Regions from separate parts of the Streptomyces sp. NPDC107454 genome, predicted to be linked through region 4. Evidence: riboswitches for the same ligand, from Rfam matches in the RefSeq annotation. Region 4 holds a riboswitch; each other region holds the start of a gene.

Region 1 (7,506 bases), on a different contig from region 4:
CCGCGTCAGTGTCGACGGAGGAGAGATGATGAACCATCACGTGGTCCGGGGCGACGTCACCCGAAGACGACGACACGCCTCCGCGCTGGGAGCCGCCCTCGGTAGTGGTGTCCTGCTCCTCGGCGTCGCCTCCGCGTCTCCCGCCGTCGCGAGCGGACCGCACTCCCATCGGGGAGCCGACTACGTGGCGCTCGGCGACTCGTACACCTCCGGACCCCTGATCCCTCGTCAGGTGGACGCCAACTGTGCCCGCTCCGACCAGAACTACCCCTCGCTCGTCGCGACGCGGCGGCAGACCAGAACGTTCACGGACGTGAGCTGCGCCGGTGCGACGACCGACGACATGTGGAAGGCGCAGGGAACCAACGGACCCCAGCTGAACGCCGTCGAGCGCTCCACGGATCTGGTGACCGTGCAGATAGGCGGCAACGACATCGGCTTCGGCTCCATCATCGGCACCTGTGCCGCGCTGAGTTCCAAGGACCCGTCGGGCAACCCCTGCCAGCAGTACTACAACTCCGCGGGCTTCGACCAGCTGACGCGGAACATCATCGAGACGGCGCCCAAGATCGCGCGGGTGCTGCGCGCCGTGCACGACAGGGCCCCGCACGCCCGCGTGCTCGTCGTCGGCTACCCGGACCTCCTGCCCGACGACGGCAGCGGCTGCTATCCGTCCGTCCCGTTCGCCGCCAAGGACTTCGCCTACCTGCGTGACGTCGGGAAGCGGCTCAACCTGATGATGCGCACGGTGGCCCTGTTCAGCCGTGCCGAATACGTCGACACCTACAAACCCACCGTCGGGCACGACATGTGCAAGGCACCTGCCGACCGGTGGATCGAGCCGCTGCAGCCCGCTTCACCCGCCGCCCCCGCACACCCCAACGCCAAGGGCGAGGCGGCCATGGCCGGGGCGGTGCTCCGGCGGCTCTAGCTCCTGTGCCGTGCGCGATCTCCATGGACCCCACGAACTCCACGAACTCCATGGACCAGGCATGTTTACGCGATCTGCCCAGGGTCACACGGCTCAGTGAGCACCTGATCCGAGAGCACCGAGAGGTGAGTTCCATGGCTCGCGACCAGAAAGCCAAGGCCAAGGCCGAGCAGGCCAAGGGCAAGATCAAGGAGACCACGGGGCGTGCCGTGGGCAACGAGCGGATGACGGCCGAGGGGCGCCTGGAGAAGGCCAAGGGTGACGCGCGTCAGGCGAAGGAGAAGACCAAGGACATCTTCCGCGGCTGATGCCCGTGGGGCGCACGGTTCACGCGGAGCAGGGGGCCCGTCGCATGGAGCGACGGGCCCCCTGCTCCGCTCCGCGCGCACCCGCGCCGAGCGGTGGAGGTTCGTAGGCTTTCCCCGCCGAAGATCGTAGGCTTGCCCCTCCGGAGACTGTGTGGGGGAGCCATCTATGACCACGGCCAGGGACCTCTTGATCACCGCCATGGACGTGGACCCGGACCGCCCCGTGGGCCAGGGCGACCTGTCCCTCGCACTCGCCGGAGCCGAGGTGATCGACCTCCTCGCCGCGGACGCCGTCCACCTGGACGGCGACCGCCTCGTGCCGGCCCCGGAGCCGGCGACGGAGGACCGCCTCCTGGCCGAGGCCGCGTCCTCGCTCGTACGTCAGGTGCCCTACGAGCCGGTCGAGGACTGGCTGTGGCGCAGGGGTCGTGGCCTGGCCGCGGTCCATCTCGCCGCCCTCGAGGCGGACGGTCAGCTGACCCGGCAACGCCAACGACGGCTGCTTTTCGGAGCCGTCCGGATGGTCGTGGTCGACTCGCCCGCCCGGCGCCGGGCCCTGCACCGCTGGGCCGCCGACGAGCCCGTCCTCGTCTCCCTCGCGGCGGCCGTCGGGATTCCGGCCGAGCAGGGCGCGGACGTACCGGTCGTGAGCGACGACGCGGTGACGACCGTGCTGGCCGCCGTCAACGACGCGGTCATGGAACTGGAAGCGGTACGCCAGCGCCGGTCCATCGAGAACGCGGCGTTCGCCAATCTCTGGCGAGGTGCGTGACGCGAGCGGGCACGCCGCGACACGCAGGTTTCAGAGGATGGCCTCGGGCCGGCGCCGGTTTCCGGTAGCGATCACTCGCCCTTGACGGGCCCGTTCTCTGACGTGCCGGTGCCGGTGCCGGTGCCGGTGCCGGTACCTGTTCCAGTGTCGGTGGCCCGGTCCGGGCCGTCGTCGCGGGCCGCGCGCCGTGCCCGTACGGTGCCCGCGACCCGCTGGAACGTCCGTGTCAGCTGGTGCAGCGGGTTGCCCTCCTGACCGGCGGACGTCTCGTGCGCACCGGACGCCGTCGTCCGGAGGTCTCGGAGCTCGGCCAGCGCCGCATGTGCGAGTTCGGTCGCCTCGCGGTACTGGTCGCGCGACTTCGTCATGGTGTCGAGTGCCTCGGCGTAGACAGCCACCAGCGCCCGCGCCTCCTCCAGCGTCAGCAGCTTCCAGTCCTCCCGGAGGCCGGTGAGGGCGTCATCCGCCGCTTCCGGCAGCGGCCGGGGCAGCGCCGCGTACCTTACGACCTTCTCCAGGAGCTCCGTCGGCTCCGAGCCGTCGAGGAACACACTGCGTACGGTGCAGTCCTGCTCGTCGTACCCGGGCCGGGCGGGGGAACCGGGCAGAATCACGGCGCCGCCGCGCGGCACCCGTACGCCCAGGTCGTACAGCGCCCAGTTGACCGCCTGGAACTGCTCGGGCGCGGCGCGGTGTTCCACGACGCGGTGACGCAGACCGGGCGGGAGCAGCCGGGCCAGCGGGAGGCGACCGCGTTCGTCGGTGGTCATCGCCTCGTGGATGACGACGTTGATGCTCCAGCTGTGCTGCGCGGCCTCCTTGAGCAGACGGCGCAGTGCCTTGTCCTCCTGCGGCAGCGGGTTGATGTCCCGCAGCCGGAGCCCGGCCACGATGTCGTGGTCCCAGGGGACCTCGTGTCCCTCGGGCCAGAACATGGTCGCCGGAGAGGGCCACGCGAGGTCCCAGGGCCGTTCCGCCTCGGCCACCAGCGTCCAGCGGGTTCCCTCGGCGGAGTGTTCGCGTCCGTCGGTCGTGAGCCGTGCGCGAACCGTGACGGCGTCGTCGACCAGCCAGCGCGCCTCGAAGACACGTCCCTCGGAGTCCGAGGGGTTCGCTGCGTCCAGGAAGTCGTGGATCGTCTCGTCGGCCTTCAGCCTCCGCAGGTTCTCCCTGAGGATCTCCTGCGGGGCGGGCCCGACGTGGCGCCCGCCGGCCAGCCAGACGGTTTCCGGGGCGGTGGCGCGGGCGGTGGAGGGCTTGGGCATGAGTCACTTTGCGGTGGGAGGCGGCGTGGCCTCCCAGTATGGTCAGCGCGGGTGGCCGGTCGGGCGGCGAGGCCCGCGTGGATCACATACATCCCCTCTTGCGGAACTTTGACCGCTCCAGTGCCTTATGTGTGCTTTGAGGCGCTGGAGATGTCGCTGCGTCCGTCACGCCGGGCGCAGCGCGCTGTGGATCGCCTTCTGTCCGGCGAAGAAGAGGGACTCCTCGCGTATCGAGGCACCCGGGCTGGGGGCGTGGATCATCATGCCGTTGCCGGTGTAGAACCCGACGTGGCTGACGTTGTCGTAGAAGAAGATCAGGTCGCCGAACTGGATGTCGGTCAGCGGAATCGCCGCACCGGCGGTCGCCTGCCCGTGCACGGTGCGCGGAAGCGCGACCCCGGCGGCCCTCCAGGCGGCCTGGACGAGGCTGGCGGAGTCGTACGAGTCCGGTCCGGTCGCGCCCCAGACGCACGGCTTGCCGATCTGCTCGCGGGCGAAGGCGAGGGCCTTGGCGGCCTTCCCGCCGTACGCCGACTCCGCAGCGCCGACGGCCGTGTTGACCACACCGGTGGAGACACCGGCACCCATGGACATGTCCGTGGCCGGCGGTACGCCTCCGCCGAGGGGCATGCCCGCGCCGGGCGGCATGCCCGCGGCCAGGGGCATTCCGGCGCCGAGGGACATGTCGGCAGCGAGGGGCATTCCCGTACCCATGGACATGTCCGTGGCCGGCGGTACGCCTCCGCCGAGGGGCATCCCCGCGCCGGGCGGCATGCCCGCGGCCAGGGGCATCCCCGTGCCGAGGGACATGTCCGCACCGAGCGGCATCCCGGTGCCGAAGGACATGTCCGGGCCGAGTGCGGTCGACTGCTGTCGCTGCCACTCCTCCGCGGTCTGCCGGCGAGCCTGGTCCTCCGGGGTGGGCCAGACGGCCTCGGCCGGACGTGACTCGATCGCCGCGGGCCCGGGGTTCCAGCGCGCGGCGTGCTGGGACACCAGATCACGGGCCAGCGCCAGCTTGCGCTGGATCTTCTCCTTGGACGTCTTCAACGAGGACTGCCCCGGCCCGGCGGGCAGCGCGGGCAGCAGGGCCGTGGCGGCCTCCAGCGTGGGCTGCGGCGCAGGCTCCGGCGCGGCCGGCAGTGCGGCGACGGCCCTGGCCGTCAACTCGGCCACGGGCCCGGCGGCCGCCTCGGCGGAGGGGCCCGCGGTCAACTCCAGAACAGGGCGGGCGGTCAACTCCCGCCCACGGTCGGTGAGTCCGTCCTCCGGCCGCTTCGCCGGGCCCGTGGGCCGCGCCTCGGCCGGGGGCTTCAGCATCCGGTCGGCCGGCAGCCTGGCCGGCGCGGACGGCCCCAGCTGCGCGCGCGCCGCGTCGAACCAGGTCCTGGTGATGTCGTCGAGGGCGGGGTCGCGGCGCCTGCGCGCGGCTTCCGGCGCCGGGTTGACGCGGCTTCGGCTCCCCGTGGTCATCGCGCGGGTCCCGTTGACGAACCCGACGGCGTTCTCGGCCTGGTCGTAGAGGGAGCTGATCCGCTGCTGCACCTCCTCGCGGCTCGGACCGTCCGCGCCACTGAGGGCGGCCGCCGCGCGTGCGGAGTCAGGCATGCCAGGGAGGCTGTTGCCTCCAGGGCGCGGGGTTCGTTCCGGCGCCATGGGAGCCGTACTCCTTCCGTACTCCGCCTACCGGGTCGGCTGTCGGGTTCGGGCGGAAGATTCCGGAAGGCATGCCCTACGGCCCTTGCCCGATCGGGCAGTTGGGCCGATTCACCCCAAGGTCGGTTGGGTCCAGGTTCCGGTCACCACGGGGGCACCGGATTCGGCGGAGGCCGCGCGACCCGGCGAGGTTCGCCGGAGGGAGTCGTGCGGCCTACCGCCAACTTAGCCAATTTGTGTGCCTGGTGTGAAGATTGGAGCGCGAACTGTCCGATATGTAATTGTGACCTTCGTCTACGTGTCCCGGTCACGACCAGGATGCCGTACGACCGCCGTGCGCCCCACGGTCGCCGCGAGCGTGCGCAACCGGCGCCAGTCCAAAGGGGGTTGGACCTCCGGCACACCGGGCCGTTCCTTCGGGACGCGGACGCGCAGGGCGCCGGGCTCGACGCGGCAGTGCACCGGGGCGGGCAGGACCAGGGCCTCGCCGTCGATGCCGGCCTCGATCTCCGCGCGGTCGGCGTCGATGACCACCTCACGGGTGGTCAGGACCACGAGCCCGTCCGGCGCGGGGTCCAGTACCAGCGCGGCGGCCTCGGCCGCGCTGTCCACCGTGATGCCGAGGACACCGAGCAGCCCGGAGTCGAGCCGTTCGCGGCGGCCGAGACCGGCCGGATCGTTGGTGCGGTAGGGGTTGTTGCTCACCAGTACGGCCTGCGGGGCGTCGAGCGTCGTGTCCGCGGCGCGAGCGGTCAGTCGCGGCCCGCGCTGGCGGGTGAGCAGGTCGGGCAGGAGATCCAGGATGGTGCCGATCTTGTCGTCGCGGTACGCGGGACTCTGCACGACCGTCGCGTACGCGCCGAAGGAGGCGTTGTTGACGAACGGGTGGCCGCCGGCGAAGCCGAGGTCCACGCGGAGTTCGACGCCGTCGGTGAGGGCGTCCAGACAGGTCGCCGGGTCGTCGCGGTCGAGGCCGAGGTCCATCGCGAAGTGATTGCGGGTGCCGGCGCAGACCACCAGGAACGGCAGACCGTGTTCGGCGGCGACGGCCGCGACCAGTGCCTGGGTACCGTCACCGCCCGCGACGCCCAGCAGATCCGCGCCGTCCGCGACGGCGGCCCGGGCCAGCGCGGTGACGTCCTGGTGCTTGTCCGGGTCGAGGAGCACGACCTGCGCGCCGAGCCCCTCCGCCTTCTCCCGCAGCCCGAACTTCGCCACCTTGCCGCCGCCGGAGCGCGGGTTCATGAGGAGGAAGGGGCGCCGCGGCGGCGGTGCCCTGCGCTCCTTCGGGCGCGGGGCGCGCGTCCGGTCGCTCCGCAGGGCGTACCGGCCGCTCCAGACGGCCACGGTCCACAGTGCCAGGGACACGGGAACGGCCCAGAGCAGCCCGGCCACGGCGAACAGGGTGAGCACGCCGCCGGGCACGACGGCCGCCAGCACGGCCGCCACCCAGCGGAGCGGACCGCGCCGGGTCAGCGCCCACCACAGCGCCGCCGCCGTGACGGCCACGCCGAGGAGCGCGGCCAGGAGCAGCAGTACGCCGTCCACGCCTCCGTAACCGAGCGGCAGCAGCACCGCCAGCGCCGCCGCGAGCAGCGCGGCCCTGGCCGCCCACCGATTCCCGTGGCCGACCCGCGCGCTCGTGTCCACACCCATCGCTCCTCCACGGACGTCGTAGAAGTCCGGCACTGGCGGGCCCGGCCGCACGGGAGCCCGGTTCGGCGGGTCGTTGGCTGTGTGCGGGGTCGGCCATCGACGACACAGTCGTATGCAACCGTCGGGCCAGGCCCCGCGCAACCGCCACGCTCCGCCGGGCCCGCGCCGACCGGGGCCGGACCGGGCGGTTCTCACCGAACCCTTGGGTCACCCCTCGGGGCCGGGACCGGCGCGGCTGATGCACGATGGGCGGCGGCGGGCCCCGGCAGGACGCCGGGTGTGGCGGGGAGGGACAGTGGTGATGAGTGGGCAGCGCGGCCGTGTCCTGGTCGTGGACGACGACGCGGCGATCCGCCGCTCGCTGGAGCGGGGCCTGAGGCTCGGCGGATTCGCCGTGGACCTGGCCGACGGGGGACGGCCGGCCCTGGCGGTGGCCCGGCGGACGCCGCCGGATGTGATCGTGCTGGACATCTCGATGCCCGACCTCAGCGGCATCGAGGTGTGCAGGGCACTGCGGGACGAGGACAACGACGTACCCGTGCTGATGCTCTCCGCACTCGACGAGACCGCCGACCGGATCGCGGGCCTGCAGGCGGGCGGCGACGACTACCTCGTCAAGCCCTTCGCCCTTCAGGAGCTGGTCCTGCGGCTGGAGGCACTGCTGCGGCGCAGGCCGCCGCGGGACAGCGGCACCGTACGGGTCGGCGGGCTGCTCCTGGATCCCGCCGCCCGCAGCGTGAGCCTCGACGGGCGGCCGGTGGAACTGACCCGCCGCGAGTTCGAACTCCTCCACTTCCTCGCCCGCAACGCCGGCATCGTGCTCAGCCGGGACCAGCTCCTCGATCGCGTATGGGGCTACGACTTCGAGGTGCGCACCGACGCGGTGGACACCTTCGTCAGCTATCTGCGCCGCAAACT
Region 2 (7,506 bases), on a different contig from region 4:
GTTCCCGGCGGCGCAGCCCGGCGAAGCGTTCCGCCTTGTTGACCGTCGCGGTGCCCTCGGCCTGTGTCATGGGGGTCGCGGGGATCGCCGCCGCCTCCGTGGGCACCATCGGCGGCAGCGACAGCAAGGACAACACGACCCTCAGCGCGTCCGACGGGACCGCGGTGAAGCCGTCGGCCGCCAACAACAAACTGGACACCCAGCTCCAGAGCCTCTCCGCGGGCGCGGACGACTTCGCCGACCGGGCCAGCCGGACGCAGGAACGTATCGACCTCAAGGCTCAGCAGGCCGCCGAGAAGCAGAAGGCGGCGGCGGAGGCGGCTCGCAAGGAGCGGCTGCGGCCGAAATTCGTGCTCCCGGTCACGCAGAAGGGCCTCAGCGCCTACTTCGGCCAGGCCGGCATCAACTGGATGTCCGTGCACACGGGCATCGACTTCCCGGTGTCGTATGGCACGCCGGTGATGGCCGCGACCGACGGCACCGTACGGACGCAGTGGAACAGCGCGTACGGGAACATGGCGATCGTCACCGCGATGGACGGCACGGAGACCTGGTACTGCCACCTCTCCAGCTACAAGGTGCCGTCGGGGACGGTCGTGAAGGCCGGAGACCAGATCGCCTTCTCCGGGAACTCCGGCAACTCGACCGGTCCGCACCTGCACTTCGAGGTCCGCCCCGCGGGCGGCTCGGCGATCGACCCGCTGCCGTGGCTGCGCAGCCACGGCCTGGACCCGACGTAATCCATCGGTCCCTCACCCGGCGACGTGACCGAACGCCGTCGCCAGGTGCCAAGCTGCCCCCCGTAGAACTACAGCTTCTCCACCGGCGCGTACCGCAGCAGCAACCGCTTCGGCTTCACATCGCCGAAGTCGATCGTCGCCTCCGCGTTCGCACCCGTCCCCTTCACGCCGACCACGGTGCCCAGGCCGAACTGGTCGTGGGTGACCCGGTCGCCCACCGCGAGTGAGACCACCGGCTTCTCGGGGACCCCGCGGCGCGTCGCGAAGCCGGAGGCACCGGACGCCGCGGACCGCGAACGCGAGGACGACAGCGAGGCGGCCACACCGGAGACGGGCCCCGAGGGCATGGGAGCGGTCGCGCCGGTGCGCTTCCACTCCAGGTGCGTCTCCGGAATCTCCTCCAGGAAACGGGACGGCGGGTTGTACGAGGGCTGGCCCCAGGCACTGCGCATGGACGAACGCGTGAGGTACAGCCGCTCCCGCGCGCGCGTGATGCCGACGTACGCGAGGCGCCGCTCCTCCTCCAGCTCCTTGACCTGTCCCAGCGCGCGCATGTGCGGGAAGACGCCGTCCTCCATGCCGGTGAGGAAGACGACCGGGAACTCCAGGCCCTTGGCGGTGTGGAGGGTCATCAGCGTGATGACGCCGGAGCCGTCCTCGTCCTCGTCGGGGATCTGGTCGGAGTCGGCGACCAGGGCCACCCGCTCCAGGAAGGCGGCGAGCCCGGCGGGCGTCTCGCCCTCACCCGCACCGGACTCCTGCTCGAACTCCAGGGCCACGGCGGCGAGCTCCTGGAGGTTCTCGATCCGGGTCTCGTCCTGCGGGTCGGTCGAGGCCTGCAGCTCGGCGAGGTAGCCGGTGCGTTCGAGGATGGCCTCCAGGACAGTGGCCGGGCCCGCACCGGACTCGACGATCGTACGGAGGTCCTCCATGAGCGTGTTGAACCGCTTCACGGCGTTCGTCGACCGCGCCGCCATCCCGTACGCCTCGTCGACGCGCTTCAACGCCTGCGGGAAGCTGATCTTCTCGCGCTGCGAGAGCGCGTCGATCATCGCCTCGGCGCGCTCGCCGATGCCGCGCTTGGGCACGTTGAGGATGCGGCGCAGGGGGACCGAGTCCTCCGGGTTGGCCAGTACACGCAGGTAGGCCAGGACATCCCGGACCTCCTTGCGCTCGTAGAAGCGGACGCCGCCCACGACCTTGTAGGGCAGGCCGACGCGGATGAAGATCTCTTCGAAGACACGGGACTGGGCGTTCGTACGGTAGAAGACGGCGACGTCTCCGGCCTTCGCCTCGCCCGCGTCCGTGAGACGGTCTATCTCTTCGGCGACGAACTGCGCCTCGTCGTGCTCGGTGTCCGCGACATAGCCGGTGATCTGCGCGCCCGCGCCCGCGTTGGTCCACAGGTTCTTGGGACGGCGGGACTCGTTGCGCTCGATGACCGCGTTGGCGGCGGAGAGGATCGTCTGAGTGGAGCGGTAGTTCTGCTCCAGGAGGATCGTCGTCGCGTTCGGGTAGTCCTCCTCGAACTGGAGGATGTTGCGGATCGTCGCGCCGCGGAAGGCGTAGATCGACTGGTCGGCGTCGCCCACGACGCACAGCTCGGCGGGGAGCAGGTCGTGCTCGCTGTGCGGGGTGTCCTCGTCTTGCGCGCCGGTGCCGACCAGCTCACGCACCAGCGCGTACTGCGCGTGGTTGGTGTCCTGGTACTCGTCGACCATGACGTGGCGGAAGCGGCGACGGTAGTGCTCGGCGACGTCCGGGAAGGCGCGCAGCAGGTTGACCGTGGTCATGATCAGGTCGTCGAAGTCGAGCGCGTTGGCCTCGCGCAGCCGCGACTGGTACATCGCGTAGGCCTGGGCGAGGGTCTTCTCGAAGCCTCCCCCAGACTCCGTCTGGGAGGTGCCCCCAGCGGCCTGGGCGGCGAAGTCCTCCTCGTCGATCAGCTCGTTCTTCAGATTCGAGATCTTGGCGCTGAAGGACTTGGGCGGGAAGCGCTTGGGATCGAGATCCAGATCACGGCAGACGAGCGCCATCAGCCGCTTGCTGTCGGCGGCGTCGTAGATCGAGAACGAGGAGGTGAAGCCGAGCTTCTTGCTCTCCCGGCGCAGGATCCGCACACACGCGCTGTGGAAGGTCATCACCCACATCGCGTTCGCGCGCGGGCCGACGAGCTGCTCGACGCGCTCCTTCATCTCGCCCGCGGCCTTGTTCGTGAAGGTGATCGCGAGGATCTGGCCGGGGTGGACATGGCGCTCGCCCAGCAGATGGGCGATGCGGTGGGTGAGCACCCGGGTCTTGCCGGAGCCCGCGCCGGCCACGATGAGCAGCGGGGAGCCGGAGTGCACCACGGCCGCGCGCTGGTTCTCGTTCAGCCCGTCCAGCAGGGCCGCCGGGTCCACGGCGGGGCGGTGCGCGCCGTCGCGGTAGTAGGCGTCCCGGCTCGCGGGCGCGTCGAAGCGGCCGCCGAACAGGTCGTCCGGAAGCGGCTCCGGCGCTCCGTCCTCGGGCGGCGGCGGGGGCTCTTCCTCGTGGGCCCCGGAAGGCTTGAGGTCCGCCAGAAAGCTGTCATCAAAGAGGCTGCTCATCGCTCTCCGAGTCTAGGCGGCCCCACTGACAACCCGCGGCCACCCTGAAAACCCGACCGGTTTTTCCGCGACCGCTCATGATCTCTTTCCGTGACAACGCCTGATCGCTTTCCGCCACTCTTTCCGCCGGCCTCTCCGCCGCGGATGCCGTCACCGTTCAGGATCGGTTCATCACGGTCAGCCACAGTCGGTCCCGATCAGTGGCTCCCAGGGTCAAGGTCACAAAAATGTATCGGGCATATCGCACATCAAACTTCACAGAACACTTATGAGTTGGCTACCGTGCCGGGCAGGCCGCTCGACCCAACCGGCGAACACCGCCGGGCCGTGCGGCCTCCGCCGAGTCCGGTGCGCCGTAAGGCAGCCGGAGCCGGGGACCCAACCGACCTTGGGGTGAATCGGTCCAATTGTCCGCTGGGGCAAGGACCGTAGGGCAAACCTTCCGGAAGCACCCGCCCGAACCCGACAGCTAACTCGGTAGGCGGAAGACGGAAGGAGTCGTCTCTCTTGGCGTCGCATCGCAAGTGGAGTCCTACCGGTACGCGCATAGCGGGTATACGGACCCCCGCCCTCGCCACGGCGGCCCTCACCTCCGTGGCCCTGCTCTCCCAGACGGCGAACGCCGCGCCCTCGGCCGACTCCAAGCCGAGCATCGAAGAGGTCGAGAAGAAGGTCGACGACCTCTACCACCAGGCCGAGGCAGCGACCGAGAAGTACAACGCGACCAGGGAGAAGACCGCCCAGCAGCGCAAGCGCGTCGACTCTCTCCTCGACGACGTGGCCCAGCGCACCGAGAAGCTCAACACCGCGCGCGAGGAGCTGGGTTCGTTCGCCGCGGCGCAGTACCGCACCGGCGCCGCCGCCCCCGACACCGCGACCCTCCTGCTGGCCGACAATCCGCAGGACTACTTCGACCAGACCCAGCTGATGGACCGGCTGACCAGCCGCCAGAAGGTGGCCGTCGACGACTACGTCACCGAGCAGGCCGCCACCACCAAGAAGCGCGCGGAGGCATCCAAGAGCCTGCAGACGCTCACCACGACGCAGAGCGCGCTGAGGACGTCCAAGGCCGACGTCCAGCACAAGCTCGCCGAGGCCCGCTCCCTGCTGTCGAAGCTGACCGCCGAGGAGAAGACGCGGCTCGCGGCGATCGAGAAGAAGAAGCAGGAAGCGGCCGACCGCAAGGCGGCGGAACTGGCGCAGCAGCAGGCCGCGGCGGAGAAGAAGGCCCAGGAGGCGGCCGCCCAGCAGCAGACGACGTCCGGGAGCACCGGCACCACCGCCACCACCGGGAGTACGGCCACCGACTCCTCGTACACCGCCAAGGCCGACAAGGCCCTCGCCTTCGCCCGCACCCAGGTCGGCAAGCCGTACGTCTGGGGCGCGACCGGGCCCGGCTCCTACGACTGCTCCGGCCTCACGCAGGCCGCCTGGAAGGCCGCCGGCGTCGATCTCCCGCGTACCACCTGGGACCAGGTCAACGTGGGCACGACGGTCCCGCTCTCCGACATCAAGCCCGGTGACCTCGTCTTCTTCTACGACGACATCAGCCACGTCGGCCTGTACGTCGGCAACGGCATGATGATCCACGCCCCCAAGCCGGGCGCGTACGTCCGCGAGGAGTCGATCTTCTACGGCGGCGAGTCGATCATCCACAGCGTGGTGCGTCCGGCCTAACGCCTCGGCGTCCGGCACGCGCGCGTGGGGCTCATCGAGCTCCACGCGCGCGTGGCCCGCCGCCAACCCGCTCGAAGGTCCTTAGCATCGGGCCCATGTCAGCCATCTCCCCGCCCGGTACCCGGTGGACCGGCCTGCGCACCTGTTGGATGCAGAGTCCGCCGGGCGCCGGAGCCGCGATCCTGGCCACCGGCATCATCTCGATCGGGCTGGAGCAGACCGGCTACGAGATCCTGTCCCGGATCGCGCTGGTCCTGGCGGCCGTCGGCTGGCTCGGGCTCGCCGCGGCCTTCGTCGTACGGCTGCTGCGGGAGCGGGAGCGGTGGCTGACGGAGGCCGGTACACCGAGCGCGCTCACCGCGGTCGCGGCGACCACCGTGCTCGGCACGCGGCTGGTCACGCTGGGGTGGGAGGTGCCGGCCGAGGCCCTGCTCGCCCTGTCGGCGGTGCTCTGGCCGGGCCTGCTCCTCCTGGTCGTACGGCAATGGCGGCCCCGTATGCCCGGAGGGGTGTTCCTCGGCTGCGTGGCCACGCAGGGGCTCGCGGTGCTGGGCGCGACGCTCGCCCCCGCGACGCACACGGACTGGCTCGCGCACACCGCGCTGGTGCTGTTCTGGCTGGGGCTCGTGCTCTACGCGGCGGCGCTGTTCTACTTCGACTACCGCGAGGTCGCCACGGGCGCCGGGGACCAGTGGGTCGCGGGCGGAGCGCTCGCCATCTCGACGCTGGCGGGGTCGAAGCTGATCCTCGCGTACCAGGCGAACCTCTACCTGTGGAACGACGACGACAACGGCGTGCTGCGCTGGGTGACCGAGGCGCTGCTCGTGCTCGTCCTCGGCTGGTACTGCGTGCTGGCCGTGGCGGAGGCCCTGTGGCCCCGACCGCGCTACGACGTGCTGCGCTGGGCGACCGTGTTCCCGCTGGGGATGACAGCGGTGGCGACGCTGTCGGTCGCGGCCGCCATCGGAGTCGGCGGGCTCAGGGGGCTCGGGCAGGTGCTGCTGTGGATCTCGGTCGCGGCGTGGCTGGCGGTGGTGGCCGTAGCGGTCAGGCGTCCGCGGGAGCCGTAGCGGTCCGGCATCTGTGACGCCGTCCGGAAGCGCCGTAGCCGTCCGTGGGGGCCTTCGGGGGGCAGTCAGGTCCAGAGCACCGCGATGAAGATGTTCGCGGTCGTGAGCAGCCCTACGAGCCCGAACAGGCCCTTGTCCACCTTCTCGTCGTCCCGCTTCACATAGACGAGTCCGAGGATCACGATCAGCAGGGCGAGCTTCACGCCGATCTTGATGGTGTTGACCGAGTGGTCGTCGGCCTGGTTGAGGCCGACGAGGGCGACGCCCGTGACCAGCATGGTCAGCGCGCCGTGCAGCATGGCGGGGACGAACCGGGCGGTGCCCTGGCCCATCGCCTTCATCTGGGTGAGGAAACCACCGAGGAGCGAGGCGATGCCGATGATGTGCAGGCCGACGAAGAGATGGATGAGTACGTCCATGGAGCCGGAGCCTAATCTGCGGCCCTGACCCCTCTTGTCACCGGCCCACCCCCTGTAGACCCGTACCACCTGGGAACCACCGATTGTCCCGGAACCGCCCCATCGGTCATCACACCGCGTGAAGTCGACTGCGCCGGGCCGGGATCACGGTCACATACGGTCACCCCGCGATCCAGTGACGCCACTTCCGTACATGACGTCACCAGGGCATCACTCTCAGGTTTAGCGTCCTCCACCAGGTGACCGGCTCCCCACCGCCGCCCGGGCCAGGGGCGGCAGCCGGACACCACCGCCGAGAAAGGTCCGGCGGCGGCCCGCTCCCCCTGTGTGGGCCGCCGCCGGACGTGTCCCCCGCTGACCGCGCTCGTCCCCGGCGGTCGCAGGCAAGTCCCCGGGAAGGATGTGGGCCCTCGTGGCAGCGCACCGAAAGCCCAGACAGCGCTCGCTCGGTGGTAACACGGCCCGCGCAGCCGCGACCATCGCCCTCGCGGGCGCGGCCACGGCGACGGGCTTCGACGGGACCGGGCACGCGGACCCGCAGCTGTCGCCGGCACAGGTGAAGGCCAAGGTGGACAAGTTGTACGAGGAGGCGGAGGTCGCCACCCAGAAGTACGACGGCGCGAAGGACAAGGCCGACAAGGCCGAGCAGCGGCTGAACGCGCTGCGCGACGAGGCGGCACGCAAGGAGGACCGGCTCAACACCGCACGGGACGCGCTGGGTTCGATCGCCGCCGCGCAGTACCGCAGCGGAGGCCTGGACCCCGCGCTGCAACTCGCGCTGTCCGACAACCCCGACCAGTATCTGGAAGGGGCCGCGTTCGCCGAGCGGGCCGGCAGCCGGCAGGCGGAGGCCGTGGCCCGGGTGCGCAAGCAGTTGCGGGAGATCGAGCAGCTGCGCGGGGCCGCGCATGTCGAGCTGGCCTCGCTCAAGTCGCGTCAGGCGGAGCTGAAGCGGGCCAAGAAGACGATCACCGGGAAGCTGGACACGGCGCGGCAGCTGCTGTCGCGGCTC
Region 3 (7,506 bases), on a different contig from region 4:
TCATACCGATGCCCTGTTCGGCGAGGCCGGGGATCGGGAAGGTGCGGGAGACCGCGCCCATCGCGATGACGAGGTAGTCGAAAGGCAGCTCGTACGCCTCGCCCACGAGGGGGGCGATCGTGGCGACCTTGCGGTCCTGGTCGATGGTGGTGACCCGGCCGGTGAGGACCTCCGCCTTGGGCAGGACGCGTCGCAACGGGACGACGACATGCCGAGGGGAGATGCTGCCGGCGGCGGCTTCGGGGAGGAAGGGCTGGTAGGTCATGTACGACCGGGGGTCGACGACCGTGACGGTCGCCTCGCCGTAGCGCATCTTCTTGAGAATGCGCCGAGCTGCGTACAGGCCTACGTACCCACCGCCTACTACGAGGATCCTGGGACGCTCCGTGGTGCTCATGCCATCGAGTATCCACCCGCCCCTGGAGGGTCGCTCGTGCGCCCCTTCACAAGCTTGGGTGGGCCCTCTGCTACACTGCGCCGCTCACGTGACCCAGGTCATGGCGGCGAGAGGGAACCACCGTGTAGTGGCGACCGTTGTCAACACCGCTTGAGCTGCCGCTCCGGGTGTCGAACCGGTCGAACCACCCCTCCGCTTCACCCGCCGGAAACACTCCCGGAACACTCCGTTGAGCACCCTCCCGAGCCTGGTGAGCACCCCAGGAGCACTCAAGGGGGCCCATCGTCCCCCCACAGGGCCGAATTCCTTGTGAAGAACTTCACGAAGTTTTCCGGCGGCGTGTCGCCGAGAGGGCCCGAATGGCCCCCTGGGCGCGCTCATACGTTATCCGACCTGCTCAAGGGAGGCTACCAGCGGGTAGTAAAGGCTCCCTCGCCTCATGAGCCGTACGCGGAAACGGCACCCCTCGGCCCCGTCCGGTCAGCCCCTCAGGCGATGGACCACGCGATCCCGTCCAGGATGTCGTGTTCGCTCACCACGACCTCGGCCGCACCGATCCGCTCCATGATCGCGAGCAGGACGAGGGCGCCGGCGGCGATGACGTCGACGCGCCCCGGGTGCATGGAAGGGATCGCGGCGCGCTCGGCGTGGGTGGAGGCCAGCAGCCGCTCGGTGATCTCGCGGACCTTCTCGTACGGGAAGCGGGAGTGGTGGATGGCGGCCGAATCGTAGGCGGGGAGGTCCAGCGCGATGGCCGCGACCGTGGTGACCGAACCCGCGAGGCCGACGAGCGTGTGGGCCTCGTGCAACGGGACCGTCCGCTCGGCGAGGTCGAGCGCCGCCTCGATGTCGGCGCGGATGGCCTCGATCTCGGCGGGGGTCGGCGGGTCGCTGACGACCCCGTCGTGCACGAGGTGCCGCTCGGTCATCCGTACGCAGCCGATGTCCACGGAGCGGGCGGCGCGCGCGTGGTCGTCACCGACGACCAGTTCGGTGGACCCGCCGCCGATGTCGACGACCAGGTAGGGCCTGGCGAGGTCGTGCCGGCCCGTCAGTTCCTTGGTCGCGCCGGTGAAGGAGAACTCGGCCTCCTCGTCGCCGGTGATGACCTCGGGCTCGACGCCCAGGATGTCCAGCACGCCGCGTACGAACTCGTCGCGGTTCTCCGCGTCGCGGGAGGCGGAGGTCGCCACGAAGCGCAGGCGCTCCGCGCCGTGCCGCTTGATGATCGCCGCGTACTCGCGGCAGGCCGCGAAGGTGCGCTCCAGAGCCTCGGGGGCGAGGCGTCCGGTGCGGTCGACGCCCTGGCCGAGCCGGACGATCGTCATCCGGCGGTCCAGATCGACGAGTTCTCCCGTCACCGGGTTCGCGTCGGCGACGAGGAGCCGGATCGAATTCGTACCGCAGTCGATGGCGGCGACCCTGGTCATCGGTTGTTGTCTCCTGCTCGTGAATTCGTTTCGACGACGTACGACCGAGGCGCACGGAGTACCGGGGGCGCGGGGAACCGCGCGCTCAACCCCCACCGGCCCGCGGACAAAGCACTCCGGGCGCACGGGACATCGGGGCGAAGCCCCGCCCCGGGGGCGCGGGGAACTGCGCGCCCAGCCCCCACCCACCCGCGGACAAAGCACTCCGGGCGCACGGGACATCGGGGCGAAGCCCCGCCCCGGGGGGCGCGGGGAACTGCGCGACCAGCCCCCACCCACCCGCAGACAGACCACGCACCGGGAGGACGCCGCGCAGCCCGCTCACTCCCCCTCGGACGGCGGCTCCGCCGCCACCACGCACGGACCCTTGCGCCACCACTCCGGCAGCATCGCGATCGCCTCGTCGCCCAGCGGATTCACCCCGGGCCCCGCGGCCAGCGAGTGCGCCACCAGCACATGCAGACACTTCACCCGGTCCGGCATCCCACCGGCGCTAGGAAAGCCCGCCAGTACCTCGATGGCGTCGCGCCGCGCGATGTAGTCCTCGTGCGCGGCCCGGTACGCGGCGGCCAGCTCGGGATCCGTCGCCAGCCGGTCCGTCATCTCCTTCATGACGCCGTCCGCCTCCAGCGTGCCGATCGCGGAGGCCGCGCGCGGGCACGTGAGGTAGTACGTCGTCGGGAACGGCGTACCGTCCGGCAGCCGGGGCGCCGTCTCCACCACGTCCGGCTGACCGCAGGGACAGCGGTGCGCGATCGCCCGCAGCCCGCGCGGCGGCCGGCCGAGCTGCTGTTTGAAGGCCTCGACGTCCGCGTCGGTCGGCTCGGTGCGCGGGGTGGGCGGCGGGGGCGTTTCCATGCCTGTGCTCAAGTCTCTTTCTTCTTCGATTCACCGGTCGTCAGGTCACCGGTCGGAGTGGTCCGACTTGTCGACGCCGTCCCAGACGTTGGCGTACCAGGGGCGGGCTGCCGCCCCCAGATCCGTACGCGACTGCTTCGCCGCGTCCGGGTCGATCACGACGTATCCGGTCTCGCCCGGCATCACATAGTGCAGCCGTTCCCGGATCTGCTGCTTCGCGTACGCGTCGTCCTGCCAGCGCGCCTTGAGGTCACGCAGCTGTTCGACCCGGGCACGGGCCCGCTCCTGCTGTCGCTCCAGATCGGCGATCTCGGAGCGCTGGGACACGTACTGCCTTATCGGGTACGCGAGGGCCACGATCAGAGAACAGAGTACGAGAGCCAGCAGCGCGGCGCGGCCGGTCAGGCGTGAGCGGCGGGCCTGGCGCTTGGTCTGCGAGCGGTAGACCCGGGCCGCCGTCTGCTCGCCGAGCAGCTTCAGCCTGGTCGCGGTGGAGAACCGGTCCCGGTCCTTCACGGCCATGTCCCGCCTCCCGTCACACGCGCGTACGTCCCCGGACACGGTACGGGACCGGGTACGGGGACGTACGTACGACTGGCTAAGGCTTGACCCTCCGCGGGTGTCAGCCCTTGAAGCGCGGGAAGGCGCTGCGGCCCGCGTACACCGCCGCGTCGTCGAGGATCTCCTCGATGCGCAGCAGCTGGTTGTACTTGGCGACGCGGTCCGAGCGGGCCGGGGCGCCGGTCTTGATCTGGCCGCAGTTCACCGCGACGGCGAGGTCGGCGATGGTGACGTCCTCGGTCTCACCGGAGCGGTGGGACATCATGCACTTGAAGCCGTTGCGCTGGGCCATCTCGACGGCGTCCAGGGTCTCGGTCAGCGAGCCGATCTGGTTGACCTTGACGAGCAGGGCGTTCGCGGAGCCCTCCTCGATGCCGCGGGCCAGGCGCTCCGGGTTGGTGACGAAGAGGTCGTCGCCGACGATCTGGACCTTGTCGCCCAGCTTCTCGGTGATGACGTTCCAGCCGGCCCAGTCGTCCTCGTACAGCGGGTCCTCGATGGAGACCAGCGGGTACGCGGAGACGAGCTCCTCGTAGTACTCGGTCATCTCGGCGGCCGAGCGGGACTTGCCCTCGAACTCGTACTTGCCGTCCTTGTAGAACTCGGACGCGGCGACGTCGAGCGCGAGCGCGATCTGCTCACCGGGGATGTATCCGGCCTGCTTGATGGCCTCGAGGATGAGGTCGAGCGCGGCGCGGTTCGACTCCAGGTTCGGGGCGAAGCCGCCCTCGTCGCCCAGGCCGGTGGACAGGCCCTTGGTCTTCAGCACCTTCTTGAGGGTGTGGTAGACCTCGGCGCCCCAGCGCAGGGCCTCGGAGAAGGACTCCGCGCCGATCGGGGCGATCATGAACTCCTGGATGTCCACGTTGGAGTCGGCGTGCGAGCCGCCGTTCAGGATGTTCATCATCGGAACGGGCAGCAGGTGCGCGTTCGGGCCGCCCAGGTAGCGGAAGAGGGGGAGGTCGGACGCCTCGGAGGCGGCGTGCGCGACGGCGAGCGAGACGCCGAGGATGGCGTTGGCGCCGAGCGAGCCCTTGTTGTCGGTGGCGTCCAGGTCGAACATCGCCTGGTCGATCAGGCGCTGCTCGGTGGCGTCGTAACCGACGAGCTCCGGTCCGATCTGCTCGATGACGGCGAGGACGGCCTTCTCGACACCCTTGCCGCCGTAACGGTTGGGGTCACCGTCACGCAGCTCGATGGCCTCGAAGGCGCCGGTGGACGCGCCGGACGGAACGGCGGCACGACCCGTGCTGCCGTCGTCGAGGCCGACCTCGACCTCGACCGTGGGGTTGCCTCGGGAGTCCAGGATTTCCCGGGCTACGACGACGTCGATGGACGGCACGAGCATCTCCTTCTGGGATGTGACGCGGGTACGCGGAGCCTGTGATGGCTTCGCGACATGAGCCTAACCGCCCCGGGGGGATCGGCCAGCCGGTCGCCCACCCCTTGGGCAGAACTGAACGTACACATTGTTCCAGAACGGAACAAAAACGGGTACGGAAATCTGGGTGCGAAACGCTCCGCACGAAATGCCGGAGACGAAATGCCGGAGACGAAAAACCCCGCTCCGGTGCGTACGGGGGAACACGCACCGGAGCGGGGAGCCCGTGGGGACGGGGGCGACCCTCACCGGGGTCTCCAGTGTGGAGACCCCTTTTATGTGGGACCTGTCATTCAGCTGGGGTGAGGCTACCGATCATCAGCTGAGGTGCAGCTGCTGACCCGGGTAGATGAAGTCGGCGTCGGCGACGATGTCCTTGTTCAGCTTGAACAGCTGCTGCCAGCCGCCCTTGACCTTCTTCTTCTCGGCGATCGAGCTGAGGCTGTCACCCTTGACGACCTTGTACTCGCCGTCACCCTTCTTGACCTTCTTGCCGGTCGGGGTGGAGACGGTCTTCTGGGCGGCCGGGCGGGACGCCGAACGGGAGGCCGCGGTGTCCGTCGAGCGGGTGGTGGTGCCGGCGCTCGGCGAGCTGTTCGACGAGGAGCTGTTCGAGGAAGACGAGGTCGACGGGGTGCTCGCACCGCCGGTGTACGCGGCGCTCGACAGGCCCGTGCCACACGTCGGCCAGGCGCCCTTGCCCTGCGCGGCGAGGACCTTCTCGCCGACGGTGATCTGCTGCGACTTGGACGCCTGGTTGGCGGTCGCGGCGTACGCGGTGCCGCCGTACGCGGCCCAGGTGGAAGACGAGAACTGCAGACCGCCGTAGTAGCCGTTGCCGGTGTTGATGGACCAGTTCCCGCCGGACTCGCACTGGGCGACGGCGTCCCACTGGGAGGCGGTGGCGGCGGAGGCGTTGCCGGCCGCCATCAGCGGAGCGGCGATGGCGACACCGGTGACACCGGCGAGCGTGGCGACACGAGTGGCCTTGGACGGACGGCGGTGCTTGCCCTTGCTGGAAAACAGCATGGAGAGATCCCCTCACCGACGCCTGCGAGGTGAGCTGTCGGGTTCGGGCGGGTGAGTGCCCGGCCGTGCGCTCTGAGCGCTCGGCTTCACCCCAAGCCGCTCCCGGTCAACTACCGGGCGCGGCGCGTACCTTGGGTCCCCCGCTCCTGCCTACGGCGCTGACGCGTCGACTGTTCCCGTACGGCCGTTGGCAGGATTCGGCGTTGACGACCGTCGGGGCCCGCTGTGGCGAGCGGTCATGACCGTAAGCAGTCGATCGGCTGAATTCCAAAGACGATCAGGGCCTTTGAGATCCATCTCTCACTCACGCCAAACCGGACATTACACAGCGAACCATGACGTGAACTGCCCCTACTTTTCGCCCGATTCGGCACCAACTGCAAGGCTCTGACCGGGGAGGATGAGGTTCGGGTCGACGCCGACCGTCTTCTTGTTCGCGTCGTACAGCTCGGCCCATCCGCCTTCGAGGTCAAGGGCGTCCGCGATGGTCCAGAGATTGTCTCCGGCGCGCACGACGTAGGAGCCGTCGACGACATCACGGGAGGCGCCGGCGCCGCGCGAGGCATGCCGCCCGGAGGAGTCGTCGCTACGGCCGTCCACGGCGCTGTCGGTGGTGTTCTCGTCCGCGGTGCCGCCGCGGTGGCGCCCCGCACCGGTCGTCGCGTTCTCGGACGTGCCGGAAGAGTCGCCACCCTGGCCGGAGTTGCCCGAGTTGTCACTCTTCGACGCATCCGTGTCGGAGCCGTCCGACCCCTGGGCGTCGCCGCTGGTGTCGGCCTTCGTCGTGTTCTCGGCCGCCTTCCCGGTCGCCTTCGAGGACGAACCGGATGAAGACGAGCCGGACGAAGACGAATCGGACTTCGAGCCGGAAGAGGCCGACGGGTTCGAAGTTTTGGACGAACTGGATGAACCGGAGGAACCGGATGAATCCGATGTACTGGACGAGTCGTTCGCCACGCCCGTGTCGACCAGGATGTTGCCCGAGTTCTTGCTCAGCCCGGAGAGCGGTCCACAGGTCGGCCAGGCGGTGAGGCCCTGGTGGTCGAGGAGCTTCTCGGCGATGGCTATCTGCTGCGAGCGGCTGGCCTCGTCGGCGCTCGACGCGTAGGCGAGGCCGCCGTACTTCTCCCAGTCCGCCTGGCTGATCTGGAGCCCGCCGTAATACCCGTTGCCGCTGTCGGCACTCCACTGGCCGGCGCTCTCGCACTCGGCGACCCGGTCCCACGTGGTGCCGTCGGCCGCGCTCGCGCTGGTGGCACCGAGCAACGGGATCGCGATGGCGGATCCGGTCACTCCTGCCGCGACGATGAGGGCCGGGGCCTGACGGGGGCGACGATGGCGGCCGTTCCCGGAGAGCATGCGGAAGCCTTTCACGTGACAGCAGGTGACTACGCGACGTGTGAGTCGCGTTGACGAGTGAACGTATCCGCACCCGAACACTTGTCACAAGTCGATGCAGCGTAGATCACGTGAAGATCACAGAGTTGAGTGCGCGTCAGGTTTGAGCGTCCGTGGGTGTATGGTCGCCCGCTATCGCGCGACCGGTACCGGAGGCGTGAACTCCACTGGAAGCGTGCGCAATCCACGCATAATGAGCCCGCCACGCCAGCGCAAATCGGCCGAATCTCCCGCGAGTTGAAGGTCGGGGAGACGGGTGAGGAGGGTGGCGAGCGCGGTCTGGCCCTCCAGTCGGGCGAGCGGGGCGCCGAGGCAGTAGTGGATGCCGTGGCCGTAGCCGAGGTGTTGGTTGTCACGGCGGGAGAGGTCGAGGGTGTCCGGCTGTTCGAACCGCGCGGGGTCACGGTCCGCAGCCGCGAGGACCACGAGGACGGGGTCGCCGGGCGCGATGC
Region 4 (7,506 bases):
CTGGTGGACCAGGTACGACCGGATGGTGTCGCCGCCGATCGCGGCCTCCACCGCCTCGGCCACGAGGGCCGGGTAGTAGCCGCTGCGCTCGATCGCCGCTCGCAGCCCCTGGGTCGTCGTACTGGTCTTGGCCATGACGTCCATCCTACGGTGGCCCACTGACTGCGAGGCACCGCTCGCGGGTGTCTGTCGTGGACGGATCAGAACGAATCCTCGACAGCGGCGGGCGCCGGCACGGCTCGGACGACTGGACCGGTACGGCTCAGACGACGGGAAGCGTGCGGGGGCCGAGGTCGTCGCGGACGGGGGCGCGGGCCAGCCGCACGGTGGCGCCGAGCACGCTCAGGCCGCGCGGGGCGACCACCACCGGCTCCAGGGAGACGGCGACGACCTCCGGGTGGTCGTCGACCAGCCGCGAGACGCGCAGCATCAGCTCTTCGAGGGCCACGGTGTCGACCGGCGCCGAGCCACGCCAGCCGAACAGGAGCGGCGCCGTCCGGATCGACCGGACCAGCGAGCTCGCGTCCCGGTCGGTGACCGGAACCAGCCGGTGTGCCGTGTCCCCGAGCAGCTCCGACGCGGCTCCGGCCAGGCCGAACGAGAGCACCGCCCCGGCCGCCGGGTCGATGACGGCCCGTACGACCGTGTCGACCCCGCGCGGCGCCATGCCCTGCACGACCGGGCGCAGCACCTCCGGCGCTCCGAAGAGGTCGGTCAACTCCGTGTACGCCCTCCTCAGTTGCGCCTCGTCCGTCAGATCCAGGCGTACGCCGCCCAGGTCGGCACGGTGTCTCAGGTGCGGTGCGGTGGTCTTGAGGGCCACGGGGTAATCGAGGGTGCGCGCGGCCGCGGCGGCCTCGCCGGGTGTCGGCGCGGGCAGTGCCCGGTGTACGTCGATGCCGTACCGCCCGAGCAGCAGGCAGGCGTCCTCGGGGGCGAGTGTCAGTCCCGAGCCCCGGGAGAGCAGCCCGTCGATCTGCTCGGCGGCGCCCTTCTCGTCGATGTCCTCGTACTCGGGGACCTTGCCGGGGTCGGCCACCTCGCGCCGCCACTGGGCGTACTTCACGGCCTCGCCGAGGGCGCGGACGGCGCGCTCGGCGGCGGGGTAGGCGGGGATGAGCCGGGGGCTCGCCTCCGAGGCGCCGCCCACCGCGGTGGCCGGGCGTTCGGCGGGACGGCGTGCCTGGCCCGCGCCGGGTGCCGTGGACGCCGCCTGTGGCGCGGTGCTGGCCGCCGCGGACAGGGCCTCCGCGAGCCCGCCGAGCTCGACGTGCACCACGAGCACCGGCTTCGCCGGGGCCGAGGCCGAGGCCGATCGGAGGGCCTGAGCCAGAGCCGCGTCCTGGGCCGGCGTCTCCCCCACGGCCGGTATGGCGGTCACCACCACGGCGTCGCACCTGTCATCGGCAAGGGCTTTCGTCAGCGCCCGGTGGAAGTCCTCCGCCGAGGCCGCCGTGGTCAGATCCAGCGGAGGAAGCGGTCGCAGCCCTTCGGCCAGGCACGCGTCGAACGTCAGCAGCCCCAGGGACTCCGAGTTACCGAGGATCGCCACCCGGGGTCCCGCGGGGAGCGGCTGGCGGGCCAGCAGAAGCCCCGCGTCGACCAGCTCGGTGATCGTGTCGACCCGGATCACCCCGGCCTGCCGCAGCAGCGCGGACACGGTGGCGTGCGGCAGCCGGGTGGCCCGTACGGCATGCCCCTGGGGAGCGGCGGCGTGCCGCGCCCCCTGGACCACGACCAGCGGCTTGGCGGCCGCCGTCCGCCGGGCGAGCCGGGTGAACTTGCGCGGGTTGCCGATGGATTCGAGGTACATCAGGGCGACGTCGGTGTCCGGGTCGTCGTACCAGTACTGGAGTACGTCGTTGCCGGACACGTCCGCCCGGTTTCCGGAGGAGACGAAGGTGGACACGCCGGTCACGCCGGTGACGCCGCCGCCGCGCCGGTGCAGCCGGGAGAGCAGCGCGATCCCGATCGCGCCGGACTGGGCGAACAGGCCTATCCGCCCGGGGCGCGGCATCTCGGGCGCGAGCGAGGCGTTGAGGCGCACCTCGGGGGAGGTGTTGATGACCCCGAAGGCGTTCGGCCCGATGATGCGCATCCCGTATGTACGCGCCTGGCGGACGAGTGCGCGCTGGCGCTCGCGTCCGGCGGGGCCGCTCTCGGCGTACCCGGCGGAGACGACCACGAGGCCCTGCACCCCGTGCTCGCCGCACTCCGCGACGACTTCGGGGACGTACGGCGCGGGCACGGCGACGACCGCGAGGTCGACGGGCTCGGCGATGTCGCGGACGGAGCGGTGGGCCGGGACGCCGTCGATCTCCTTCTCCTGGAGTGCCTTGTTCACGGCGTACAGCCGCCCGGTGAAACCGGCCGCGCGCAGGTTGTCGAGAACGCTGCGTCCCACCCCGCCGGGAGTGCGGCCCGCTCCGATGACGGCGACCGAGCCGGGCGCGAGCAGTCGCTGCACGGACCGCGCCTCGGCGCGCTGCTCCCGCGCGCGCTGCACGGCGAGCGAGCGGTCGGTGGGTTCGAGGTCGAACTCCAGGCGTACGACGCCGTCCTCGAAGTGCCGCTTCTGCTGGTACCCGGCGTCCGTGAACACCTTGATCATCTTGGTGTTGGCGGGCAGTACCTCAGCGGCGAAACGGCGGATGTCCCGCTCTCTGGCGACGGCCGCGATGTGCTCGAGGAGGGCCGAGGCGACGCCGCGGCCCTGGTGGGCGTCCTGCACGAGGAAGGCGACCTCGGCCTCGTCCGCGGGAACCGAGGCGGGCCGACCATCGGCATTAATACGGTCATAGCGTACGGTGGCGATGAACTCGCCGCCGACCGTGGCCGCGAGTCCCACCCTGTCCACAAAGTCGTGGTGCGTGAAGCGGTGGACATCCTTGGCGGACAGGCGCGGGTAGGGCGCGAAGAAGCGGTAGTACTTCGACTCGTCCGAGACCTGCTCGTAGAAGCTCACCAGCCGCTCGGCGTCGTCGACGGTGATGGGCCTGATGCGGGCGGTGCCGCCGTCGCGCAGCACCACGTCGGCCTCCCAGTGGGAGGGGTACTCGTGCCGGTCCGACGAGGTCTGCATGGGCCCCAGAGTACGGCTCGCGTCCGACAACGGCGCGGGGCAGGCTGGGGGCACCGAAGTCGGATCCAGGCCGGGATCCGACGCGGAGTCCGGGACGGGAACAACGCCCAGCCCGGACTCGCTTCACGTTGTGGAACACTGGTCTAGACAACCCTGAACACCTGAAGGGCAGCATCACATGGCTGAGCGCCGCGTCAACGTCGGCTGGGCCGAGGGCCTCCACGCCCGTCCCGCCTCCATCTTCGTCCGGGCGGCCACGGCCTCCGGTATCCCCGTGACGATCGCCAAGGCGGAGGGCAACCCCGTCAACGCGGCCTCCATGCTGGCGGTCCTCGGCCTGGGCGCCCAGGGCGGCGAGGAGATCGTCCTCGCCTCGGACGCCGAGGGTGCGGACGCCGCGCTCGACCGGCTGGCGAAGCTGGTGGCGGAGGGTCTCGAGGAGCTCCCCGAGACCGTCTGAGAAAGAGCCCCCGAACGGGGTTCCTCAATTGATGGCGGGAGTGGCCTTCGCACCAAAAGACCCCGCCCCGCACGCATTCGAAGGGCTCGCCCGAAAACATCGGGCGGGCCCTTCGCTTTTTCTCATTGCGGGCAGCAGAAATAATCCCCCGCGAATTACCCCTCTTTGTATACGGCGCCGGTGTTAATGACGCACGCCCGTCATGTTTACGGGATGTTGCGAAGTCCTCACACGCTCTGGACGATCTCCCCCGCCGGGAAAACGCAGCCGGTGCGCGGCCGTCGCGCGCTCGGCGTGCAGCGCCGTGACGGCCCGCGCCCGCTCGCTGTCGCCGCGCGCCACCGCGTCCACGATCCCGCCGTGCTCCGCCCAGGACTCCGCCGGACTGACCGGCGCCTCGACCGCGTACATCCAGGCGATCTTGTGCCGCAGCTGGGCCAGCGTGGAGGTCAGCGCCGGGCTCCCGGAGGCCTGCGCGAGGGTCTCGTGGAACCAGCTGCCGAGCGAGCGCAGATCCTCGCTGTTCCCCCTCCTGGCCCGCTCCTGGCCCAGTCTGACCAGGCCTCGAAGCACCTTGAGGTGGGCCTCGGTGCGCCGCTGCGCGGCCCTCGCGGCGCCCAGCGGCTCCAGGAGGATGCGCATCTCGAGCAGGTCCGCGCCCTCCTGCTCGGTGGGCTCCGCGACGCACGCGCCCGCGTGCCGACGGGTGACGACGAAGCCCTCGGCCTCCAGCGTGCGCAGCGCCTCGCGCACGGGGACCCGCGAGACGCCGTAGCGGCGCGCGAGCAGTTCCTCGGTGAGCCGGCTGCCGCGCTCGTAGACACCCGCGACGATGTCGTCACGGATCGCCGTGCATACCGAGTGCGCGGGAATGCGCATGACCGGACCTCCGCCTTAATCCCCGCGAAACGCGGTCGATTGACGCTTGTTCAGCGACTCTATTGCAGAGAACCGGAATTTCCGATGGCGGGCCGGAATCCATGGATATTTTTTGGACAGACAGCCGTTCGAAACGACGAAGCCCCGGCTGGGGGGCCGGGGCTTCGGAAGTGTTGACGCCGGTCGTCGGACGTTCGGGGTGTGCGAACGTCAGACGTTCACACCGTGCGAGCGGAGATAGGCGACCGGGTCCATGTCGGAGCCGTACTCCGCCGTCGTGCGGGCCTCGAAGTGGAGATGCGGCCCGGTGGTGTTCCCGGTGGAGCCGGAGAGGCCGATCTGCTGGCCCGGAGTGACCGTCTGCCCCACGGAGACACCGATGGACGACAGGTGGCCGTACATCGTGTAGGTGCCGTCGTGCATCTTCAGAACGATCTGGTTGCCGTACGCGCCACCCCAGCCGGCCGTGACGACCGTGCCTGAGCCGACCGCGTGGACCGAGGTCCCGGAGGCGGCATGGAAGTCGACGCCCGTGTGGCTGCCGGAGGACCAGAGGCTGCCGCCGGTCTTGTAGCCGGTGGAGATGTACGAGCCGGTGATCGGCAGGACGAAGGTGTTGAGGCGCTTGCGCTCGGCGGCGCGGGCGGCACGCTCCTTGGCCTCGCGCTCCTTCTTCGCCTCCTCGGCGGCCCTCTTGCGCGCGGCTTCTTCGGCCTTCTTGCGCGCGGCGGCCTCGTCGGCGGCGCGCTGCTGGGCGGCGGCCTGCGCGTCGATCTGGGCGGCGACGTTGTCGCCGAGGGTGACGGCCTGGGTCAGCCCGGTCTGCTCGACGGAGGCGTCCGCGGCGAGTGCCGGGGCGGCCAGGGTTCCGATGACACCGGTGGTGGTGAGCGCGGCGACGCCGACGGCGTTCGTGGTGGAGCGCTTCACGCGGCTCGGACGGCGGTGTTTCCCGGGGCCACAGGTGAACGCCATGTAGAGGCTGATCCTTTCCTTCCCTCTCGCCTACCGGGTTAGCTGACGGGTTCGGAGCAGGAAGGTCTCCTACGGACTCCCTCCAGGGAGGGCGTCCGATTCACCCCAGGGACTACGTGTGGGTCCCCGGCTCCCCTGGCTCGCGCCGTACGGGGACTCGGCGATGACTGTCCGGTGCCGCGGGCGCGGCGCACTGCCTGACGAACAGCCGCACCGACGCTAGACGGGGCGTCTTTCAATCAACAAACGGATCACGGCTTTTGTAGTGCATGCCACAGGGCAGACGGGCAACCTCCCTACCAATACGGACATCTTGGGGACGAAGTCCGCGCGAGAACCCGAGCGGAAATCCGATCAAAAAGGGGCCCGGGCGACTCTTCAGTCACCCGGGCCCTACGGAGTCACGCTCTTCCGCTCCGCGTGCGGCTCGGCTTACCGCCGGCCCCCGCTGAGCGGCTGCTCCGCTGAACCTCTACTCCGCCGGAACGACGGTCACTTCACCGATTCCGAGGGCCTTGACGGGCTCCTGGATCTGCGCGGCGTCGCCGACGAGGACGGTCACCAGACGGTCCACCGGGAAGGCGCTCACGGCGGCCGCGGTGGCCTCCACGGTGCCGGTCGCGGCCAGCTGCTGGTACAGCGTCGCCTGGTAGTCGTCCGGCAGGTACTGCTCGACCTGGTCCGCGAGCGTGCCCGCGACGGCCGCCGCGGTCTCGAACTTGAGGGGCGCCACCCCCACCAGGTTCTGTACGGCGATATCGCGCTCGGCGTCCGTCAGGCCCTCTGCGGCGAGGGTGCGCAGCACCTTCCAGAGGTCGTCGAGCGCCGGGCCGGTGTTCGGGGTGTCCACGGAGCCGCTGATGGCGAGCATCGCGATGCCGGTTCCGTCCGGCGCGGCGCGCAGGACCTGGCCGAACGCCCGCACACCGTAGGTGTAGCCCTTTTCCTCGCGCAGGACGCGGTCCAGGCGCGAGGTGAGGGTGCCGCCGAGGCAGTACGTGCCGAGCACCTGGGCGGGCCACACACGGTCGTGCCGGTCGGCGCCGACACGGCCGATGAGCAGCTGCGTCTGGACCGCGCCGGGGCGGTCCACGATGATCACACGGCCCGTGTCGTCGGCGGCCACCGACGGCACGGGGCGCGGCTCGGCGGACGAACCGGTCCAGTCGCCGAGCGTCTCGGCGAGCAGCGCGTCGAGGTCGACGCCGGTCAGGTCGCCGACGATCACGGCGGCCGACGTGGCGGGACGTACGTGCTTGTCGAAGAAGGCGCGTACGGCCGCCGAGTCGATCTTCTGGACGGTCTCCTCGGTGCCCTGGCGCGGACGCGACATACGCGAGGTCGCCGGGAACAGCTCCTTGGAGAGCTCCTTGGCGGCACGCCGGGCCGGGTTGGCCGTCTCGTGCGGGATCTCGTCGAGCCGGTTGCGCACCAGCCGCTCGACCTCGCTGTCCGCGAACGCCGGTGCCCTCAGGGCGTCGGCGAGCAGCCCGAGCGCCTTGGGCAGGCGCGAGACGGGCACTTCGAGCGACAGCCGTACGCCGGGGTGGTCGGCGTGCGCGTCGAGGGTGGCGCCGCAGCGCTCCAGCTCGGCGGCGAACTCCTCGGCGGAGAGCTTGTCGGTGCCCTCGGAGAAGGCGCGCGCCATGATCGTGGCGACGCCGTCGAGGCCCGCGGGCTCGGCCTCCAGCGGCGCGGCGAGCAGCACCTCGACGGCGACGACCTGCTGGCCGGGACGGTGGCAGCGCAGCACGGTCAGGCCGTTGTCCAGCGTGCCGCGCTCGGGCGCCGGGAAGGCCCAGGGCTTGGCCTGGCCCGCCTGGGGCTGCGGGTGGAAGTCCATGGTGGCGAGCTCGCTCACTTCGCCGCCTCCTCGTCCTCTTCGGTGGTGTCGGCAGCGACCGGCTCGTACACGAGCACCGCGCGGTTGTCGGGTCGCAGGCGGGCCTTCGCGACCTCCTTGACCTCCTCGGCCGTGATGTCCAGGACGCGCTGCACGGCCGTCAGGGCGAGCTGCGGGTCGCCGAACAGGACGGCGTACCGGCACAGTTCGTCGGCGCGGCCGGCAACCGTGCCGAGCCGGTCCAGCCACTCGCGCTCCAACTGGGCC

The links. Region 4 has a riboswitch for cyclic di-AMP ahead of ACZ69M_RS40075 (M23 family metallopeptidase). Riboswitches for the same ligand answer to the same signal wherever they lie in the genome.
Region 1: linked by a shared signal. The riboswitch ahead of ACZ69M_RS07160 (C40 family peptidase) and the one ahead of ACZ69M_RS40075 (M23 family metallopeptidase) in region 4 are both predicted to bind cyclic di-AMP.
Region 2: linked by a shared signal. The riboswitch ahead of ACZ69M_RS17410 (C40 family peptidase) and the one ahead of ACZ69M_RS40075 (M23 family metallopeptidase) in region 4 are both predicted to bind cyclic di-AMP.
Region 3: linked by a shared signal. The riboswitch ahead of ACZ69M_RS45345 (transglycosylase family protein) and the one ahead of ACZ69M_RS40075 (M23 family metallopeptidase) in region 4 are both predicted to bind cyclic di-AMP.

The regions. Positions count from the first base shown of each region.
Region 1 is NZ_JBVJPA010000002.1:672,648-680,153, reverse strand. It holds gene ACZ69M_RS07180 (SGNH/GDSL hydrolase family protein) at 29-931, shown strand; gene ACZ69M_RS07175 (CsbD family protein) at 1,066-1,239, shown strand; gene ACZ69M_RS07170 (GOLPH3/VPS74 family protein) at 1,406-2,011, shown strand; gene ACZ69M_RS07165 (hypothetical protein) at 2,083-3,276, opposite strand; gene ACZ69M_RS07160 (C40 family peptidase) at 3,442-4,884, opposite strand; cyclic di-AMP (ydaO/yuaA leader) riboswitch at 4,941-5,111, opposite strand; gene ACZ69M_RS07155 (diacylglycerol/lipid kinase family protein) at 5,227-6,588, opposite strand; gene ACZ69M_RS07150 (response regulator transcription factor) at 6,890-7,506, shown strand, end outside.
Region 2 is NZ_JBVJPA010000006.1:371,222-378,727, reverse strand. It holds gene ACZ69M_RS17420 (M23 family metallopeptidase) at 1-740, shown strand, start outside; gene pcrA (DNA helicase PcrA) at 809-3,328, opposite strand; cyclic di-AMP (ydaO/yuaA leader) riboswitch at 3,656-3,827, shown strand; gene ACZ69M_RS17410 (C40 family peptidase) at 3,836-5,005, shown strand; gene ACZ69M_RS17405 (tellurite resistance/C4-dicarboxylate transporter family protein) at 5,101-6,075, shown strand; gene ACZ69M_RS17400 (hypothetical protein) at 6,141-6,494, opposite strand; gene ACZ69M_RS17395 (C40 family peptidase) at 6,907-7,506, shown strand, end outside.
Region 3 is NZ_JBVJPA010000026.1:30,253-37,758, reverse strand. It holds gene ACZ69M_RS45370 (NAD(P)/FAD-dependent oxidoreductase) at 1-397, opposite strand, end outside; gene ACZ69M_RS45365 (Ppx/GppA phosphatase family protein) at 886-1,827, opposite strand; gene ACZ69M_RS45360 (DUF501 domain-containing protein) at 2,149-2,685, opposite strand; gene ACZ69M_RS45355 (FtsB family cell division protein) at 2,731-3,207, opposite strand; gene eno (phosphopyruvate hydratase) at 3,308-4,594, opposite strand; gene ACZ69M_RS45345 (transglycosylase family protein) at 4,946-5,656, opposite strand; cyclic di-AMP (ydaO/yuaA leader) riboswitch at 5,661-5,824, opposite strand; gene ACZ69M_RS45340 (LysM peptidoglycan-binding domain-containing protein) at 6,008-7,015, opposite strand; gene ACZ69M_RS45335 (cytochrome P450 family protein) at 7,187-7,506, opposite strand, start outside.
Region 4 is NZ_JBVJPA010000019.1:133,557-141,062, reverse strand. It holds gene ACZ69M_RS40095 (DUF5998 family protein) at 1-135, opposite strand, end outside; gene ACZ69M_RS40090 (bifunctional acetate--CoA ligase family protein/GNAT family N-acetyltransferase) at 263-3,082, opposite strand; gene ACZ69M_RS40085 (HPr family phosphocarrier protein) at 3,261-3,542, shown strand; gene ACZ69M_RS40080 (GntR family transcriptional regulator) at 3,726-4,421, opposite strand; gene ACZ69M_RS40075 (M23 family metallopeptidase) at 4,632-5,396, opposite strand; cyclic di-AMP (ydaO/yuaA leader) riboswitch at 5,409-5,569, opposite strand; gene ACZ69M_RS40070 (M16 family metallopeptidase) at 5,869-7,257, opposite strand; gene ACZ69M_RS40065 (M16 family metallopeptidase) at 7,254-7,506, opposite strand, start outside.